Linked DNA regions of Posidoniimonas corsicana. The protein of the gene in region 1 interacts with the protein of each later gene in a pairwise test. Links are inferred from orthologs where the notes say so. Each region holds a gene or a part of one and is shown in the gene's direction. Other genes may lie near its edges.

What was found.
Region 2: the proteins of abc-f (region 1) and KOR34_RS02560 interact in binary tests that used the Escherichia coli proteins (3 or more experiments, as listed by UniProt). The link is inferred for Posidoniimonas corsicana from one-to-one orthologs.

What each region holds. Positions count from the first base shown.
Region 1 is NZ_SIHJ01000001.1:4,144,934-4,151,150, forward strand. What follows is about bases 1,147-4,084. They hold abc-f (ribosomal protection-like ABC-F family protein), read left to right. Parts: upstream 1,147-1,699; coding sequence 1,700-3,469; downstream 3,470-4,084. Other genes in these bases: lnt (apolipoprotein N-acyltransferase), read left to right, coding at 1,147-1,652; KOR34_RS16035 (alpha/beta hydrolase), read right to left, coding at 3,481-4,084. Also shown: more of lnt, read left to right, coding at 18-1,146; more of KOR34_RS16035, read right to left, coding at 4,085-4,395; KOR34_RS16040 (RsmD family RNA methyltransferase), read right to left, coding at 4,442-5,128; KOR34_RS26750 (peptidylprolyl isomerase), read left to right, coding at 5,253-6,217. UniProt on the Escherichia coli protein: Genetic data indicate it may be involved in ribosome assembly or function.
Region 2 is NZ_SIHJ01000001.1:706,716-713,234, forward strand. The notes cover bases 683-3,922. They hold KOR34_RS02560 (2-oxoglutarate dehydrogenase E1 component), read left to right. Parts: upstream 683-1,034; coding sequence 1,035-3,722; downstream 3,723-3,922. Other genes in these bases: odhB (2-oxoglutarate dehydrogenase complex dihydrolipoyllysine-residue succinyltransferase), read left to right, coding at 3,730-3,922. In the rest of the region: more of odhB, read left to right, coding at 3,923-5,019; KOR34_RS02570 (hypothetical protein), read left to right, coding at 5,478-6,519. UniProt on the Escherichia coli protein: E1 component of the 2-oxoglutarate dehydrogenase (OGDH) complex which catalyzes the decarboxylation of 2-oxoglutarate, the first step in the conversion of 2-oxoglutarate to succinyl-CoA and CO(2).

The sequences.
Region 1 (6,217 bases):
GCTCGCCGTTCGCAACGATGCTGCTCGGTAGCCTGCTGCTGTGGCTTGCTCAACCCGGCACGGCTCGACTCATCGGCTTGCCCTGGGCGCCGCTCGGGCTGGCCGGGTGGTTCGCTGTCACGCCCTGGGTCTGGTTGGCGATGCGCGACGCACCGCTGCGCCGCATGGGCTGGGTGCAGGTCTGGCTGGGAGGCTGGGCGTACTGGCTGCTGACGCTCTACTGGATCTGCCTGCCCCACCCCCTGACGCCGATCGGGTGGCCGCTGCTGGCCGGGTACTTGGCGGTCTACCCGCTGGCGTTCGTGGCGCTCACCCGCCGGGCGATCCGAGCAGCGCCGGTTTGGGTGGCGGCGCCGCTTGTGTACGCCGGGCTGGAGTGGGTGCAGGCGCACCTCTTCACGGGCTTCCTGATGGGCGCTCTGTCGCACACCCAGGCCGGCTCACCGATCGTCATGCAGATCAGCGACCTGACCGGGGCCTATGGCGTGTCGTTTGTACTGACTCTGACCGCGTCCTGCTTGGCGCCGCTGCTCCAGCGGGACGCCAATAGAGGACGCCGGTTCGCGGCAGCGACCACCGCCGCCGCCACGGTGGTCGCAGTGCTCTACTACGGTCAGGTGCGTCTGCTGGAAGCCTCCAACCCCGCGGCGGGCCCGGTCGTCGGTTTGATCCAGGGCGCCACGCTCGCCACCTGGGACCCCGACCCCAGCCGCAACCAAACCATCCTCGACGCGCAGCTCCGGCTGACCCGTCAGGCGGCCGAAGAAGCCGCCGAGATCGGGTTGCGGCCGGACCTCTACATCTGGCCCGAGAGCATGTTCCGCGCGCCGGTCGTGACGCTTGGCAACCAAGTCAAACCGACCGATCAGCTGCCAGAGGCCCTGCGGCGGTTCGGCATCGGAGCAGACCAGTGGTTCTCCGGGCTCTCGGCGGAGCAGGGCGCGGCGTTCCTGCTTGGCGCCGACAGGTTCGACATGGTCGCGTCGGAGGACGAGGAATCGGGGTTTGCCCAGACGGGCTACAACACGGCCGTGCTTGTGGACGCGGACGGCCAACTGCTCAGCTTCTACGACAAGACCCACCGTGTGCCCTTCGGTGAGTACATCCCCTTCGCCAAGAACATGCCGGCGCTGTACTTCCTGACCCCGATGTCTGGCGGCCTGGGCGAAGGCGAGGGGCCGGTTGCGATGCCGATCCAGACCGCCGGGGGAGAGTTCCTGCTTGCGCCCAACATTTGCTACGAGACCGTCATCCCGCATGTCATCCGCCGCCAGGTCGCAACGCTGAGCGAACAGGGCCAGCGGCCCGACGTGCTGGTCAACATCACCAACGACGCCTGGTTCTGGGGCGCAACGGAGCTCGACCTCCACCTCGCGGTGGGCCAGTTCCGCGCGGTCGAGAACCGCACGCCGATGGTCATCGCCGCCAACACCGGCCTCTCGGCGGTGATCGACGGCGCCGGCCGCGTGCGTCGCGTGAGCGAACGGATGGTGGAGGACGTGATCGTCGACAGCGTGCCGCTCGATCCACGGGAGAGCTTCTACAGCCGCCACGGCGACTGGTTCGCGCTGGGGTGCTTGTTGGGTACCGTGGTCCTGTTGCTGGCCGCCCTCCGCCCGCGCAGCAACGACGCCCCCCCGGCCGACGCCTAAAGCCCGTCCGCCGCCCCTCACCCCGGCTTCCTCCGCTTCGATCCGCTATGCCTGTCGTCCTCTCGCTCCAGAACGCCCACAAACGGTACGGCCACCAGGTCCTGCTCGACGAGGCAAGCTGCGCCCTGGCGGACGACCAGAAGGTCGGCCTGATCGGCCGCAACGGCGCTGGCAAGTCAACTCTGTGCCGGATCCTGCTGGGCGAAGAGGACCTGGACGCCGGTGAGGTGGTCCGCTCCAAGAAGTTGCGGCTCGGTTACCTGCGGCAGCACGACCCGTTCGAACCGGGCGAGACGGTGATGGACTTCTTGATGCGTGACAGCGGGCAGCCCGACTGGCGGTGCGGCCAAGTCGCGTGGCGTTTCGCCCTGTCCGACGACATGCTCAGTCGGCCGGTGCGGGAGCTGTCCGGCGGCTGGCAGACCCGCGTTAAGCTGGCGGCCCTCCTGCTGCACGACCCCAACCTGCTGGTCCTCGACGAGCCGACCAACTTTCTGGACGTCCGTACCCAGATGCTGCTCGAGCACTTTCTCCGCGACTTCAAAGCAGGTGTGCTCGTGGTGTCGCACGACCGGTCGTTCCTGAACAAGACCTGCACCCACACCCTGGAGCTATCGCGAGGCGAGCTCACCATGTTCCCGGGCGACGTCGACGGTTACCTGCAGAACCTCGACGAGCGCCGCGAGCACGACCAACGCAAGAACGCGGCCACCGCGACCAAACGCAAGCAGCTTGAAAAGTTCATCGCGGAGAACCGCGCCAACGCCAACACCGCCAGCCAGGCCCGCAGCAAGGCGAAGCAACTGGAGCGGCTGGAGATGATCGAGGTGGCCGGCGAGGAGGCCAAGGTCCACTTCAGCTTCCCCCGGGTCGAGCCCCGCAAGGGTCCGGCGGTGCGGGTGGAGGACCTGGCGATCGGCTACGACGACCGCACCGTCGCGGACGACATCCGGCTGGAGATTGAGCACGGGACGCGCACCGGCATCGTCGGCGACAACGGTCAGGGCAAGACCACCTTCCTCCGCACGCTGTGCGAGTCGCTCAAGCCCAAGTCCGGCGAGCTCCGCTGGGGCCACGGCTGCCAGCTCGGCGTGTATGCGCAGCACGTCTACACCACTTTGAACCCCAAGCTCAGCGTGCTCGAGTACCTGGAGTACCAGGCGGCGCCCGGCACGACCACGCTGCAGATCAAGAGCGTGGCCGGCAGCTTCTTATTCTCCGGCGAGCTGGCCGAGAAGAAGATCAAGGTGCTGAGCGGCGGCGAGCGCGCGCGGCTGGTGCTGGCCGGCCTGCTGCTCGAGCAGCACAACATCCTGGTGCTCGACGAGCCGGGCAACCACCTGGACGTCGAGACCATCGAAGCCCTGTCCGACGCGCTCAAGCGGTACGAGGGCACGGTGATCTTCACCAGCCACGACCGGTACTTTATGCGCAGCACCGCGACCGATGTGATCGAGGTGGGCGGCGGCCGCGTGGTAAGCTACCCCGCCAGTTACGACGACTACGTCTACCGCGTTCAGCAGGAGATCGACCAGGGCCTGCGTGACGAGTCGGCCCGCCACCCCACGGACGACGCCCCCGCGGGTCCCGCCAAGTCGCAGGGCCGGGCGGACCGAGACGCGCAGAAGAAGCTCAAGAGCCTGGAACGCAAGATCGCAAAGCTGGACGACGAGAAGAAGGCGATCAACGAGCAGATGCTCTCCGCGACCGACGCCGCCACCGCGACCGAGCTGCAGCAGCGGCTCGCCTCCCTCACCGCCGAACTTGAGGGTCACGAGGAGCAGTGGCTGGAGCTGTACAACGAGGTCGAAGCGTAGTCCCCAGAGGGCTACTCGATCAGCCCACGGCTCCTGAGCCAGGCCTCTAACAGCGTTGGCCAGGCGTTGGCCGGCTCGTTGTCACGCCACATCCCGAATCCGTGGCCGCCCCGCTCAAACAGGTGCATCTCGGCCGGCACGCCGTGCTTCGTGCACGCTTGATAGAACAAGATCGCGTTTTCAACGGGCACTGCTCGGTCGTCCTGGGCGTGGAAGATAAACGTGGGCGGCGTCTGGTCGGTGACGTTTCGCTCGGCCGACATTTTCGCGGCCTCCTCGTCCGAGACTTCGCCCAGCAGATTGTTGCGCGACCCGCGGTGCGTTGCCGGGCCCATTGTCACCACCGGGTACCCCAAGACGGCGAAGTCTGGTCGGCTGCTGACGGGTGAGTCCCCTTCCACAGGCGTACCGTCGGCGAACTGGGTCGCGGCGGTCGCCGCCAGGTGCCCACCGGCAGAGAAACCCATCACACCAATCTTGTCAGCCGGGTAGCCGTGCTTGCCGGCCTGCTGGCGGAGGTGCTGAAGCGCGGCCTGAGCGTCGTTGAGCGGCGCCGGGTGCCGGTTGCCGCCTCCGCCCACGCGGTACTTCAGCACCGCCGCGGCCACCCCCCGCTCGCAGAACCACTCGGCGATAAACGTCCCCTCTTTGACGAACGAAAGCCCCCCGTACCCACCGCCAGGGCAGACCACAACCGCCGCCGTTGGCTTGCCCTCGGGAAGGAAGACCTGCAGCGTCGAGTCGCGCACGCCGCCGATCCACAGGTCGGACCGCTCGCCCGAACCACGCTCAACACGCGTTTCCTCAAAGCCGCTGTCGCCGTTGATGAGTGGCGTTTCGTAATTGGGATCGGCGCCCAGGCAGTTAGGTGAGAGGTTCGCTGCGGTCATCACGGCAATCGCCAACAGGCACTGGGTCCGGAACATGGTCGCCTCGTCGAAAAGGATGCTTGAGTCTAGCGGGAGAAGAGCGTCACACCTCCAGCACGCCGACGACCGCCGGCGCGTACTCTCGGACGTCCCAACCCGGCGAGTTGCGATCGGGGCGGACCCCGCCAGGAAGCAGGCCGAAGTCGAACCGCTCGTCCGCCTCGACCACGATCAGGCTCTCCGGCGGCGCCGCGTGCGTCAGGGCTTCGATCATAGCAAGCATCTGATCCGTCCGCTCAACAAAGAAGCTGTACGGAGGGCTTACGAACACTAACCAGGGGTTCTGGGTGTCGAAAGCAGGGAGGTCTCGTCGGATCCACAGGAACGCGCTGGTGGTCTTGAGGACGCACACGTCCGCCACCCCCAGCGAATTGATGTTCTGACGCACCACCTCAGCGGTCGGAATGTGCCGCTCGATCAGCGTCGCAAGGACCGCCCCCCGGCTGAGGGCTTCGAGTCCCAGCGCGCCGGTGCCGGCGAATAGGTCCAGCGCGTGCTTCCCGCCCGCCCTCAGCCCAACCAGGTTGAAGATCGACTCGCGGACGCGGTGCTTCATGGGCCGCGTCACCTTCGCCCCGTCCTGGGTTAGCGCCTCGTACGCCAGCTTGCTGCCACGGAACCGCCCGCCGATGATCCGCAGCGGTTCGGGCGGCCCTTCCTCCCCCCCGTTTGCGGACGCCCGAGCGTTGCTGGCGGGGCGGGGTTCGGACTTCGGGCGGCGGCGTGGCATGTGCGGAAGGTTTAGCGACCGGTGGGGAACTGTTATGCTGTGCGGCTCGTACGGAAACGAGCCCCGGGGCCGGCTTCGCCGGGCTTCCCATCGGAACAGAACTTAGAAGCAGGAGCAACCTGTCATGCGGATGCCGCGAATCGCCCTGGCGATAGCCCTGAGCCTCACCACCGCCCCCCTGCTCGCCCAGCAGGAGCCCGCCTCGCAGGTCAACCGCGCCGCGTTTGACCAGGCCTTCGCGGACTACAAGGACTTCATGCGGCAGTTTGAAGACCTCCGCATCAAGTACCAGACCGCCAACGCCGCGGAGCGTGATCAGCTCAACACCAAGGCGACGCAGCTGGTGAAGTCCGCCAAACCGAAAGTGAACAAAATGGTCGACGAGGCACTCAAGGTCTACCTAGCCGCTCCGGAGCAGGACGAGGAAATCACCGGCCTGCTGGTTGGCGCCGCCTCGCACAACCTGAAGGGGTCCGGCCCCAACTCCCAAGGCGGCGACCAGTTCGAACGCGCGCTCACCATCCTCAAGCCGCTGCTGGAAAACGGCAACAAGTCCCAGGGCATCGCCTCGATGGGGGTGGTCGCCGCGTTCTGCTGCAACGAGTACGACCTCGCCGAGAAGTACGCCAAGCTGGCGGCCGAACGGAAGGAGGACCCCAGCGTGCTGGGGGACACGCTGGCGGGCATGGCGAGTGACTACAGCAACCCGGCGATGCTTCAGCAGTACCGCGGTTTGTGGAAAGAAGAGAAGGCCCTGCGTGACGCCGAGGCCGCGGCCAACGACCTGCCACGCATCAAGTTCGAGACCACCGCCGGCGACATCGAGATCGAGCTGTTCGAGAATCAGGCGCCGCAGGCCACCGCCAACATCGTCTCCCTCGTAAAAGACGGCTTCTACAACGGGGTGGTTTTTCACCGCGTGCTGCCGCACTTCATGGCCCAGGGCGGCGACCCCACCGGGACCGGCACCGGCGGCCCGGGCTACACGATCCCCTGCGAGTGCTACCAGGACGACGCCCGCATGCACTTCCGGGGCAGCCTCAGCATGGCCCACGCCGGCCGTGACACCGGCGGGTCGCAGTTCTTTTT
Region 2 (6,519 bases), 3.4 Mb from region 1 along the record:
GGCCGATTCCGTCATATTTCGCAACTACGAGAGAATGCGTTTGCGCCTACTATTTCAGGCTATAACGCGTATTCGGCATGATTGAGCAGAGTGCTCAGAATCCCTTTTCAGGGCCGTGCTCTACCAACTGAGCTATCTGACCGTATTCACAGAGTGGCGCGAAACGCAACTTACTGTCGGAAGGACATTTTGCCTCCTGCGACGGTTCGCAACGCCGACGTGCGACACAACAAGCCGGAGGCCCAATCGTCTTAGCTCTCCACTCGGAGAGCTCCTAAGTATGCCCCCCAGTCGGGCCTCCATCAAGCCCTCCTAACCCTATTCTCGATTCCCACTTACGACCCACCGACTTTGCTAGGTTAGGCCGCACCGCCAGCGCCCCGCCTGAGTGATGAAGCGGTTGTACGGGACTTTCCGACTAACGCAATTAGGGGCGTGCCTCCGTGACCGAAAACCTCACGCTCGCCGTACGACTCGCACTGCGTCTGCTCCCGCATTCGGACTCGCTCAGCCAGGTCGCCTGCCGGACCAACCGACGCACGCCTGCTCGAACTGAGCCGCCAAATCGCCCCAACTTGTGGAAGCTTGGTGGATGCAGTTCCAACAGGACCTGCCACCCCGTACGAGGCCCGCGGACGCCCTTTCCGGTCCAGACTCCCTAAGTACTATCAGAACGCAAGGCTCTACCTACCCAAGCTGCGATGAGCGGTGGGCTCTTTGCGAATCGCGTTCATGATCGGGCATAGGCGCTATTGAGCCCGGTTTCTACCGGCCCACCTTGGTTGCATGGCGACCACGCTGAAGCGTTTAGGCATAAGTGTACCGCTAGCTCTCCTTAGCTAGTGAAGGTTCGCCGTCGCTACCGACTCGGCATAGCGTTTGCCTCGCTGTACCAACAGTTCACGTTCTAATTCCTTCGTCGCCCATGGCGGAGCGGCGGTGCGTCTTGGCACGTTGCTGCCCCGTCCCAATTCTCAAACTGACAGCAGCGCCCAAAAAGCGTACGCCGCCATCAAGGAACCACCGAGCCTCTCATGCCGGAGCCTGGAGCTGAATCAAACACGCTTGTGCAAAGGAACCGGACGGCCGTTTCTAACCATCCGCCGTTCCCACCGACCAGCATCTTTAACCCCCCCGTTCTCGCAGCACGCGATCACGGCAGCGCTCGGCTGCAGCATGGCGTCGACCGGCTGGTCGCAGACTACCGTGACCGGGGGCACCTCGCGGCCAAGCTCGACCCGCTCGGGCTGTCGGAGCGCGGCGGCGACCTATTCCAGCTAGGTGAGTACGGGCTGAGCACCGACGACGACAGCGAGAGCGTTCTGCTCTCCACCGCTGGCCGCCAGGCGCCCACGAGCGTCCAGCTGGGAGAGCTGCGGCAGCGGCTCACCGATACCTACTGCCAATGGGTAGGCTACGAGTACTCCCACCTGCGCGACGCCGATGCGCGGGCGTGGCTGCAGAATCGGATCGAGAACCAGCAGGGAGCCGACGCCCCGGCGGAGCTTCAGCGGCGGGTCCTCACGCAACTGAGCCGCGCCGTTACTTTCGAGCGATTTGTCCGCAAGAAGTACCTGGGGTCCAAGACTTTCTCCCTCGAAGGCGCCGAGACGCTGATCACGCTGCTCGACCTGGCGCTCGACAACGCGGCGGGCCACGGCGTCGCGGAGGTGGTGATCGGCATGGCCCACCGCGGCCGCCTGAATGTGCTCGCGAACATCGTGGGCAAGCCCCCCGAGGAGATCTTCCGAGAGTTCGAGGACCAGCACCCCGATTGGTGGCGGGGACGTGGCGACGTCAAGTACCACCTCGGCGCGAGCGGCGAGTGGACCGGCTCGAACGGCGCCGACGTGCACATCTCGCTTTGCTTCAACCCGAGCCACCTGGAGTTCATTAACCCGATCGCCTTGGGCCGGATCCGCGCGAAGCAGGATCGCGTAGGCGACGCCGATAGGACACGCGGCGTGACGGTCCTAATCCATGGCGACGCCGGCTTTGCCGGCGAGGGCATCGTGCAGGAGACCCTCAACCTGACCGGGCTCGACGACTACCGCACCGGCGGAACGCTGCACGTGGTTGTCAACAACCAGCTGGGGTTCACCACCGGGCCGTCGGAGGGTCGGTCCACCGAGTACGCCACCGACATCGCCAGGGCGTACGATATCCCGGTCTTCCACGTCAATGGAGACCAACCCCTCGCCGTGGCCAGCGTCGTGCGGCTGGCGATGGAGTTCCGCGCCCGCTTCCAGCGCGACGTTGTCGTCGACCTGTACTGCTACCGCCGCTGGGGGCACAACGAGGCAGACGAGCCAACCTTCACCCAGCCGGTCATGTACGACGCGGTCGAGAGCCGCGACTCGATCTACGACGCGTACCGTGATCGGCTCGTCGAAACCGGCGTTGTGACGCGCGCCGAGGCCGATCAGCACGCCGAGCAGACGCGTGCTGAGCTCGAGGAGCACTACCAGGCTGCTCAGCAGAAGACCGCCCAACCGCACGAGCCTCCCCTCGGCGGCGTTTGGCAGGACTACCGCGGCGGCGCCGCGGATGACGACGAATGCGAAACCGCCGTTGACGCCGGGCAACTGAAGGAGCTGATAGAGAAGATCACGACGTTCCCGGACGGGTTCCACCTGCACCCCAAGCTCCAACGCAGCGTCCAGCAAAGGAAACTCATCGCCGAGCAGGAGGCGCCCGTCGATTGGGCGACCGCAGAATCGCTCGCTATCGCGTCCCTCGCGACCGAAGGGGCGCCGGTGCGGCTGTCGGGGCAAGACTCGGGGCGAGGAACGTTCAGCCATCGCCACGCGCTGCTCCACGACGCGGAGGACGGACGCCGGATCAACATCTTCTCGAACCTCGCCGACCAACAGGGCGAGGTGCAGATCATCAACAGCCCGCTCTGCGAGGGCGCCTCGCTGGGATTCGAGTACGGCTACTCCCTCGACTACCCCGGCGCCCTGGTGGTGTGGGAGGCTCAGTTCGGCGACTTCGCCAATGCCGGACAGGTGATCATTGATCAGTTCATCTCCAGCGCGGAAGACAAGTGGCGGCGGCTAAGCGGCCTGGTGCTGCTGCTGCCGCACGGCTTTGAAGGGCAGGGGCCTGAGCACTCAAGCGCGAGACTCGAACGGTTCCTCACTCTAGCCGCCGAAGACAACATCCAGGTCGCCTGCCCGACCACGCCGGCCCAATACTTCCACCTGCTCCGCCGTCAAGTGGAGCGTCCGTGGCGGAAACCCCTGGTGGTGCTGACCCACAAGAGCCTGCTGCGTCACCCACGCATGGCGTCGAGCCTGGACGAGCTGAGCGGCGGCGGGTTCCGCCCCATCCTGGCCGACGACCGGCCCGCCGCGTCGGAGACGTCCCGGATCCTGATGTCCAGCGGGAAGATGGCCTACGACCTGTTGGAGGCGCGGGAAGAACGCGGGCGTTCCGACGTCGCGATCGTGCGGGTCGAGCAGTTCTACCCGCTCAGCGACGCCCAGCTCGCCGACACGCTCCGCCCATATGAGGACGGCGCCCGCGTGGTTTGGGTTCAGGAGGAGCCCGAGAACATGGGGGCCTGGCCGTACTGGAGGCAGCGGTGCTGTGATCGCATTGCTGACCGATTTCCGTTCTCGTGCGTCTCCCGCGAGAGCTCCGCGAGCCCCGCGACCGGCTCCTCGGCCGCGCACAAAGACGAACAGCAAGAACTAATCGAACAGGCCTTTAACACCTAGATCTGCGATGAGCATTGAACTCAGAATCCCCGAAGTGGGCGAATCGATCCGCGAGGTCCAGATTGGGGCGTGGCTTCACAAGGAAGGCGACTCCGTGCAGGCGGACGAGGGGCTGGTCGAGCTTGAATCCGAGAAGGCATCGCTCGAACTCCCTGCGCCGCGGGCCGGAGTGCTCACTAAGATCCTCAAGCAGGAGGGCGAGTCGGTCGGCGTCGGCGAGGTCGTAGGCTATTTGGAAGAGGGGAGGGAGGACGGAGATAGCGAGCAAGGTCCCAGCGCGACTGAGGGGGAGGAGCGTGACGACCGGGAGGCGGCGCCCGCCAATCATGAAACGGAGAAAGGCGAAGGCCCCAGCGCTGAAGCACCGGCGCCGCCATCCAAGGAGGGGGCGACGGCCAAGGCGTTCGCCACGCCATCGGCGCGTCGCGAGCTGCGTCGGCACGGCCTCGAACTAGAAGACATCGAGGCTTCGGGGCCGCGCATCCGGGGAGAAGATGTTCGGCAGTGGGTGAAGGAGCACGAGAACCACCGGCCGGCTGGAGACGACCGCCCGCGCAACCCGCCCGGCCCAGAGGACCACCGTCCGCTGCAACAGGCCGCCCGAGAGGAGCTCGTGCGGATGAGTCCCATCCGGCGGAGAATTGCCGACCGGCTGGTGCAGGCCCAGCATCAGGCCGCACTGCTGACCACCTTCAACGAGATCGACATGTCCGCGGTGAAGGACCTCCGCAAGGCCCACGGCGAGCGGTTCCAGCACAAGCACGGGGTCAAGCTGGGTTACATGTCCTTCTTCGTCAAAGCGCTTGTGGATGCACTGAAGCTAATCCCCGAACTCAACGCCGAGATCCGCGGCGACGAGATTGCCTACCGCAACTACCACCACATCGGTGTTGCAATCGGGGGCGAGAAGGGGCTCGTCGTCCCAGTGATTCGGCACGCCGAACGGCTCAGCTTCGCCCAGATTGAGCACGCCATCGGCGACTTCGCCAATCGGGCGAATTCGGGGGATCTCTCGCCCGACGAACTCACCGGCGGCACCTTCACCATCTCCAACGGCGGGGTGTACGGCTCGCTGCTGTCGACCCCGATTGTGAACCCGCCCCAGAGCGGGGTGCTCGGCATGCACGCCATCGAGGACCGGCCGATCGCCCGCAACGGCGAGGTGATCATCCGGCCGATGATGTACGTCGCCTTGACCTATGATCACCGCATCGTCGACGGCCGCGAATCGGTCACCTTCCTCCGCCGGATCAAAGAGGCAATCGAGGATCCCGCAAGGATGCTGATCGAAGTGTAGGTCGTTGAGTTCGGATCGATTGCTCCGCCTGCGGCCGTCCTGCGCGTGCCGCCCGTGCCGGTCGGGTATCCATCACAGACGCCTCATTCAAGACTCCCTCTTACGAGGGGCATCTGGCCGCCCACCGGCGCCAACTTGGCGTCGCCCGGGCTCCTGGCCACTCGGCTCATGAAATCGCAACGGGAGTCCGCGCTGGCTAGGGGACTCGCCTTGTGAGCTCCGGGCGTTATCGTACAGCTAGCGCGAGACACCTTCGGTCTGCCAGCTGGTGTGTAGGGTTTTGCCTCTCCGAGCGGCGTATAACACTCCCGCCCCCATCGCATAGTCGAAGTCGGCACTTTCGACTCGGACGGCTCTACCGGGAGCTCAACCACGTCGGTACTCGATGGCTCCGACGTTGTCCTTTATCTAGCAGGCGACTCGACTTCCGCGCCGGCATCGCCTACGTCGACGCCGGCATGGACCTGCAGGGTCTAGTCAACGTTAGCGGGGTCGCCAACCTGCTGGGGACCACCACCTTCCGGTCGACGTCAACAACGGACGTCACCGCGGGGTCTACGCTCGTCGTCTGGGGAGAGACCTACTACGACGGCGGCTTGATTGACGCCTCTGGAATTGTGGAGCAGGCTGGCGACGCCTTTGTCACCGCCGACCAGACGATCTCCACTACCAGCGTGTTCGACTGGGATGGCCCTTTGAACGACTCGTCCTTCACTGTTGAGAACGGCCGCGAGTTCCACCTCACTGCTGGCAGCCTCAACCCGTCGCACAACGTCTACAACGGGTACCTGTCGATCCACGGTGGGCTGCTGAATGTCGACGTGGCCGACGATCAGTGGTTCCTGGCGGACATGCTACGGTTGATCTCCGGCGTCAAGGGCGAGGGAGCCGCCATCAGGGGCGTCGACCTTGACGTAACCGGAGGCGTCGTCGCTCCCGGGCCGTCGACGCACACGATCTTTGCCAAGACGAGGTTCGTAGGGGCCGGGTTGTCCTTCTCGGTGGGCTCGGGCACGACCGTCCGATTCGACGCGTCGGTGGAGTTCAACGACGGCGTCCACAGCGGACTGGACGTTGTCACTATTGCTCAGACGGCTCTGGTCGATGGAGGGGACGTTGCTTCACCCGTGTTCAACATCGAGGCGCCCGCCAAGGCCGAGCTGCGAAGCGGCCGGCTTCGCGCGGGCGAGCTGTCCGCCGATGGCGACTTTACCATGGTCGGCGGCGTCCTGTCTGCCGACGTGTTCCGCGGTGATCTCGTCAACAAATGCGGCGCCATGGGACCCGGGCCAAATCCGCTCGCCACCGGCGATATGGTTGTCGAAGGCGACTATGAACAGAATGACCTAAGCACGCTTGATATCCAGCTCGCCAGTGAAACGGTGTTCGGTACGATAACGGTCGTCGGCGAGGCGGTGCTCGACGGCCGGCTAAATGTCGAGCTGCTGGGAACGTACGCCCCCGTTCTAGGAGACACCTTCAAGATCCTCACTGCGGCGG